2 linked regions of the Sinorhizobium fredii NGR234 genome follow. The protein of the gene in region 2 interacts with the protein of the main gene of each other region in a pairwise test. Links are inferred from orthologs where the notes say so. Each region holds a gene or a part of one and is shown on either strand. Other genes may lie near its edges.

Region 1 (3,459 bases), on a different replicon or contig from region 2:
GCAGTTGATCGCCCTGTAGGAGCCACAAAGCCGCGGCGACCAGCACGATCAACGGCAGGACGAGCCACAGCAAATGTCGCGGGCCGGGCGCTGTCGTGGAGACCGGCGGGAAGTTGCGCGGGTTCTCGTTCATGACAGCGTCTCCACGACATCGAACATGCCCATCCAGCCAAGCTCGGTGAATTCGGACTGATGGGCGTGGAACATGTAGAGCCCGGCCTCGTGCTCCCTGTAGGTGAATTCGAGAAGGCCGCGCTGCGCCTGGCACTGCATGATGAGGTCGACCATGCGCAGGGTAGGCGTAAGCGTCGTACCCTGGTCGAAATAGTCGAAGAAATTTCCATGCAGGTGGAACGAGTTGATCGGATCGAACTCGGTGATGTTCACCAGGTAGATGCGGACCGGCCGATCCTTTTCGATCCTGATCGGCTCCTTGGCATAGCAATGGGCAATCGTGTTGCAGGCATAGAACTCGTTCTCACCGTCGAAATTGGTGTCGAAAGCGTTCATGATCATCGCCAGTTCCTGCCATTCGGCGTTTTCCGGCGAGCCAAGAAGGCGGGACTTCGCCACGTCTTGATGGTCGGGGTGACGCGCCGGATCCGGATCGACGACGAAGAGGCCGTACATGCCCTTGTGAAGATGCCGCGCCAAGGGCAGGGCATGACAATGGTAGAGGTGGCAGCCGAAAGGCCGCGCATCGAATTCGTAGACGAATTCGTCGCCTGGAGCGATGACACCGGCGCCGGGCACGCCGTCCATGCGAGCCGAGTGAATGCCATGGAAATGCATCGAGTGCGGATGCGATCCGAAATTCCGGAAGATGATCCTGAGCCGCTCGCCTTCCGTCGCCCTGAGCGCCGGGCCCGGCACCCGGCCGTTGTAGGTCCAGGCCGGAAACATCACGCCGGGTGCGATCTCGATCTCCTTGTCCTCCGCGGTGATTTCGAAGGTCCTGAGCTTTCGCCCATCCGGCAGGTCGGTAACGGTTCCCGTATACCAGTCCGTCAAAATCTCCGTCGGATGGAAGCCGTTGCGATCGCTGTCGACCGTCCCGACAGTGATCATCGCCCCATGAGCGGAATGTTGCGAAGGCGTGGTCCCGGACATTTGCACCGTGGCTGGCGCACCGTGGTCGCCGTGGCCCTCCTGGGCCACTGTTTTGCTCGCGCATATCGTCGTCGCGCCGATGGTCGCCGCGCCGCCGCCCAGCAGCAGGCTTCGTCTGCTCAATGCCGCCTGGGTCCATCTCAGCATGTCGGCTCCCATCTACACTTAGCAATTTAGATGAAATAGAGCATGGCAGCTGTAATATAGCAAGTGCTATAATTTGATGGAGGCGCCAGCGCGTATTGGCTCAGGCCCGTTCGAATATTCGTGATCATATTGAAAAATAGCCTTAGCTATATTATTTCGATGGAAGTCGAACTTCAGCATAGGGAACGCCGGAATTGCCGCAGCACGAGAATGTCGGGCACGATGTCGAAACAGGCTTGATCGACGCCGACGCACAGGTCGAAAGCTTTCGGCAGACACGGAACAACCGCCGCACGGAGCTCGTCGAGGATTATGTCGAACTTATCGCCGACCTCCTCGAGGACGGCGGCGAGGCCCGCCAGGTGGATATTGCCCAGCGCCTCGGTGTTGCCCAGCCCACCGTCGCCAAGATGCTGAAAAGGCTGATTTCCGAGGGATATATCCAGCAGCGCCGCTATCGCGGCATCTTTCTTACCGACGCCGGCCGGAGGCTCGCGGAGCTTTGCCGCGAGCGGCACCAGATCGTCGAATCCTTCCTGTGCTCGATCGGCGTTTCGCCCGAAACCGCTCGCATCGACGCCGAGGGGATGGAGCATCATGCGAGCCCAGAGACCCTTGAGGCATTCAAGCGCTTCTTGGCCCGCACGACATCATCGCGGATCGCCGCCCAAGGGTGACCCGACTCACGGGGATCGGCCTTCAGGTTCCCAGACCTGGCTTGTCACCGGATTGGCGGCGTCTTGCCTGTCCCAGGCCTGCGCGGCGATACGCCAAACGCCTTCATCCTTGACGAGCAGCATCATTTCGACATTGCGGTTCGTCTCCATGCCGTTCTCGACGTTTTCGCAAGCGATCACCGCGACCGCCACATTTCCGAAGACGTGTATCCTGCTTCCGAGAACCGTTTCCTCGAAGCTGTGCAAGGTCTTTCCCACCAGGCCGCTCATGCGCTCGATGAATTGCCCGGTCGTTTGTGACCGCAAGGGCCGAGCCGACGCGTAAAGCGCCGCGTCGGGAAGGAAGTCCCTCTCGAACGCCGCCCAGTCCGGCGTTTCCCCTTCCCGCCAACTGATGCTGTTGAACTGGCGTGCAACAAGCGAGCGGATCGCCTGAACGTCTTTGTCTCGATCGCTTTCCATCGAGGACCTCCCGACCTGGCACGGCCGGCTCTGCTTGCCCCTCAGGGGACCGGCGCCGGAGGCGTGATGCCCAGATAGTAGTCGCCTTGGCCGCCGCCTTGATACTCATGGGTATACCGCTCACGGGCGCCGCCAAGCGTGCGCGCCGGCATCCGCTCGTAGTAGATGGGGCCCGTCGGCACCGGATCGACATAGACGACGTCCGGGTCGTAGATGCTGCCGGTCGGGGCAGGATCGACATAGTAGTAGCCGTCTGCGACTGCCGGTGCTGCTGACCCGGCAAGCGCGGATGAGAGGACAAATGCGACGAACGATGTTCCCGGAGATACTTTCATGGCATTGCTCCCGTGTCCGTTCAGCATCCGTGCACGGCACGGATGCCTATGCGCCTTCGGGCGCCCGTGCGGCCCAGACGCACCTCGCATATTATTCCTAAAACGGCCGCCATTTAAGGGAACATGCAGGCACGAAAGCCGCAATCGAGGGAATATCGCCTTAACCGGCCGGACTGACGGTCGTCAGAGCCAGTTCCGGCAAATCTGATCAGGGTTGCCGATCGGCCAATTGCAATTTCGGGCGAATGCTTTCCGGCGCCTGCATAAATCCTTAAATCAGGATCGATTTTAAGGTAAAATTACGCAGCGCTTTAAAGGGGCGCCATCGCGTCCTTTGCACGCCGTGTTCGACGCGTCGCGCTGTAGAGGAAAGGTGAGGCCAATGAAAAGGCTAGCAATCGCTACTCTGTCACTGGCGGCGGCGCTGACGAGCGTTCCGCCGGCGGTGGCGTTTCCCACCATGGTAGTCGCGCCCAAGATCGAAGCCCTGGAGGCGCAGCCAGTCCAGTACAGGCGCTATCGCGGCGGGTACTACCGCGGGGGGCATCACCACAACAACGGTGACGACGATTGGGCTTGGGCGCTGGGCGGGCTCGCCACCGGGGCAATTATCGGCGGACTGCTGGCGCAGCCGCGCTATTATGGCCCCGGCTACTACGATCAGGGCTACTATGATCAGGGCTATTACGGCCAAGGCTACTACGGCTCGACCTATTACCGTCCGCGCT
Region 2 (3,696 bases):
GCGGACCTGTCGGTCGGCATCGTCATCAATGCCCATTCGGTCTATCCCGGCAGCGACAGCGCCGAGGACAAGGCCGCGGCCGAGCGCGCCTTCGACTTCCACAACGGCGTCTTCTTCGGCCCGATCTTCAAGGGCGAATATCCGGAAGGCTTCCTCGCGGCGCTCGGGCCTCGCATGCCGCTGATCGAGGACGGCGACATGGCGACGATCGCCCAGCCGCTCGATTGGTGGGGACTCAACTACTATACGCCGATGCGCGTTTCGGATGATCCGGCGGCCGGCGCCGAATATCCGGCGACGGTCAATGCGAAGCCGGTCACCGACGTGAAGACGGATATCGGCTGGGAGGTTCATGCGCCGGCGCTGGGGGCGCTGGTCGAGACGCTCAACGCCCGCTACACGCTTCCGGATTGCTACATCACCGAGAATGGCGCCTGCTACAACATGGGCGTCGTGAACGGCGTCGTCGACGACCAGCCGCGGCTCGACTACATCTCCGATCACCTGTCGGTGACGGCGGACCTGATCGCAAAGGGCTATCCGATGCGCGGTTATTTCGCCTGGAGCCTGATGGATAATTTCGAATGGGCCGAGGGCTACCGGATGCGCTTCGGCATCGTCCACGTGGACTATGAGACCCAGGTTCGCACGATCAAGAAGAGCGGCCATTGGTACAAGGACCTGGCGGAGCAATTCCCGAAGGGCAACCACAAGCCGGCCTGACCAACTGCCGACGTGGCGGTAGGCGCAGCCGTTCTACACAAAAAGAGTAGACTTTTGCGCCGAGCCGCGGCGTTCGGAAAAATCGTGCCTGTGAAACGGGAGGGCCGAGGGGCATAACAACCTGAACCATACGGCATGGCTGCCATGCCGCGCCCGACATTGAACCGACCGGTTGCCCGATGATAGAAAGTTGCTCTCCCTTTCGAATGCGCTGCCGAGTGCCGGCCTGAGGCGCATTCACCGCTCCCGGCCTACGGCCGGAGACAAGAATTCGAACATCCGAGAGCATCATGTATCCTGATATCGCTGTCATCCCTCCACCGGAGGCGACCGGACAATGACCATTCCTGCATCCACGATTGCCAGTGACGATGCCGCCGTCGTCTTCGACGGCGTTTCCAAGCGCTTTCCGGCGTCCGGCGAAAGCGCTGCCTTCACGGCGCTCAACAATGTCAGCCTGACGGTCGCGCGCGGCTCGATCACCGGCATCATCGGCCGGTCCGGCGCCGGCAAGTCCACGCTGATCCGGCTGGTCAATGGGCTGGAGAAACCGTCGAGCGGCAAGGTGCGCGTCGACGGTGTCGATGTCGGCGCGCTCGACGAAGGCGGATTGCGCAACCTGCGGCGCTCGGTCGGCATGATCTTCCAGCACTTCAATTTGCTGTCGTCGAGGACCGTCTTCGGCAACGTCGCGCTGCCGCTGGAAATTGCCGGTATGGACCGCCGTGCGATCGATGAGCGCGTACGACCGCTTATCGACCTCGTCGGGCTTGCCGACAAGCATGGCCGCTACCCGGCCGAGCTTTCCGGCGGCCAGAAGCAGCGCATCGGCATTGCCCGGGCGCTGGCGACAGAGCCGAAGCTCTTGCTCTCCGACGAGGCGACCTCGGCGCTCGATCCGGAAACGACCCAGTCGATCCTCGAACTCCTCAAGCGCATCAATGCCGAGCTCGGGCTGACGGTCCTGCTGATCACCCATGAGATGGAGGTTGTGAAGGCCGTCACCTCGGACGTCGCAGTGATCGACAAGGGCGAAATCGTCGAACGCGGCCAGACCTTCGACGTCTTCACCCATCCGAAGCACGGGACGACGCAGGCGCTGCTTTCCGGGCTGCCGGGGTCGAAACTGCCGGAAGCCATTGCCAGGGGCCTGGCGCCTGCCGCCGCATTCGGTGGCCGGGTCGTTGTCCGTCTCACCTTCTTCGGCGCCGCGGCCGAGCGGCCGCTGATTTCCCGGCTCATCCAGTCGATCGGCGCCGAGGTCAACATCATCGCCGGTACGATCGACGAGATCGGCGGCAAGCCTTACGGGTCGCTCGTCGTCGCCTATGGCGCGGATCCGGAAACCGTGGCAAAGGCCGAACGTTTCTTCTTAGGGAACGGGCTGGTCACGGAGGTGCTCGGCTATGTCGCCTGATCTGCTGCTTCTCATCGGCAAGGCCACGCTCGATACGTTGCGGATGGTGGCGATCGCCGGCTTCATCGGCGCACTGATCGGCTTGCCGATCGGCATCTTCCTGGCGACCAGCGGCAAGGGCGAGCTGTTTCCGGCCCCCAATGTCAACCGCGCCGTCGGGCTTATCGTCAATGCGACGCGATCGACGCCGTTCATCATCCTGGTCGTGGCGATCATCCCGTTCACCAGGCTCGTCACCGGCACCTCGATCGGCACCAAGGCGGCGATCGTGCCGCTGACGATCGCAACCATCCCGTTCTTCGCCCGCCTCGTCGAAGCGGCAATCCGCGACGTCGACAAGGGCCTGATCGAGGCGGCGCGCGCCATGGGCGCGACGCCGATGCAGATCGTCTTCAAGGTGCTGCTCGCCGAGGCCCGGCCGGCGCTGACGCTGGCGCTCACCATGACGATCGTCAGCCTTATCGGCTATTCGGCGATGGTCGGCGCCGTCGGCGGCGGCGGCCTCGGCGATCTCGGCATCCGCTACGGCTACCAGCGCTTCATGCCCGACGTCATGCTGATCGTCGTCGTCGTCCTGATCGTGCTCGTACAACTCGTCCAGAGTGCCGGCGACCGCCTGGCGCGCCGCTTCGACAAGCGCAGCCGCAAGACGTGAACTTTCCTCCCACACGCGACTTCCTTCAGATAACAAGGAGCCTCCCATGAAGAAAATCCTTCTCGCAGCATCGCTCGCCCTTGCCTTCGCGGCCGGTGCGGCCAGCGCCGAAACCATCAAGGTCGGCGTGACACCAGGCCCGCATGCCCAGATTATGGAAAAGGTCAAGGAAGTGGCGGCCGGCAAGGGCCTCGACATCGAGATCCTCGAATTCTCCGACTATGTCGTGCCGAACCAGGCGCTTGCCGATGGCGAGCTCAACGCCAACTCCTTCCAGCACAAGCCCTATCTCGACAATCAGGTCGCCGACCGCGGCTATGACATCGTCAGCGTCGCCTATACGGTCAACTTCCCGATGGGCGTCTATTCGAAGAAGGTGAAGAGCCTGGAAGAGCTTGCCGAGGGTGCCACGGTCGCGATCCCGAACGACCCGACCAATGGCGGCCGCGCGCTGCTGATCCTTGCCGACAAGGGCTTGATCAAGCTCAAGGAAGGCGCTGGTCTCAAGGTCGGCCCGGCCGACGTGGCCGAAAATCCGAAGAACCTCACCTTCGCCGAACTCGATGCCGCCCAGCTGCCGCGCTCTCTCGACGATGTCGATGCCGCCGTCATCAACACCAACTATGCGCTCGAAGCCGGCCTCGACCCCTCCAAGGATCCGATCGCCCGCGAAGGCGAGAAGGCGCCTTATGTCAACATCATCGCCATCAACGGCAAGGACAAGGACGCGCCCTGGGTCAAGACGCTGATCGAGTCCTATCACAACGACGCGGTAAAGACGTTCGTCAACGACACCTTCAAGGGATCGGTCATCGCCGGCTGGTGAATTGAGGCGGATCTCCCCTCGCGTCGATTGCCCCTCTCCTCGGGTTTTAACCCGAGGACTAACCCTCTCCCCGCA

Evidence for each region. The genes of interacting proteins can lie anywhere in the genome.
Region 1: the proteins of NGR_RS25850 (region 2) and mntR interact in binary tests that used the Escherichia coli proteins (3 or more experiments, as listed by UniProt). The link is inferred for Sinorhizobium fredii NGR234 from one-to-one orthologs.

Annotation. Positions count from the first base shown.
Region 1 is NC_012586.1:1,445,647-1,449,105, forward strand. Bases 480-3,192 are described here. They hold mntR (manganese-binding transcriptional regulator MntR), read left to right. Parts: upstream 480-1,451; coding sequence 1,452-1,934; downstream 1,935-3,192. Other genes in these bases: NGR_RS06870 (multicopper oxidase domain-containing protein), read right to left, coding at 480-1,257; NGR_RS06880 (nuclear transport factor 2 family protein), read right to left, coding at 1,941-2,396; NGR_RS06885 (hypothetical protein), read right to left, coding at 2,438-2,731; NGR_RS06890 (BA14K family protein), read left to right, coding at 3,114-3,192. Outside these bases: NGR_RS06865 (ZIP family metal transporter), read right to left, coding at 1-133; more of NGR_RS06870, read right to left, coding at 130-479; more of NGR_RS06890, read left to right, coding at 3,193-3,459.
Region 2 is NC_012587.1:3,080,028-3,083,723, reverse strand. The notes cover bases 151-3,100. They hold NGR_RS25850 (methionine ABC transporter ATP-binding protein), read left to right. Parts: upstream 151-1,060; coding sequence 1,061-2,140; downstream 2,141-3,100. Other genes in these bases: NGR_RS25840 (MetQ/NlpA family ABC transporter substrate-binding protein), read left to right, coding at 2,842-3,100; NGR_RS25845 (methionine ABC transporter permease), read left to right, coding at 2,130-2,795; NGR_RS25855 (GH1 family beta-glucosidase), read left to right, coding at 151-723. Also shown: more of NGR_RS25855, read left to right, coding at 1-150; more of NGR_RS25840, read left to right, coding at 3,101-3,621. UniProt on the Escherichia coli protein: Part of the ABC transporter complex MetNIQ involved in methionine import. Responsible for energy coupling to the transport system. It has also been shown to be involved in formyl-L-methionine transport.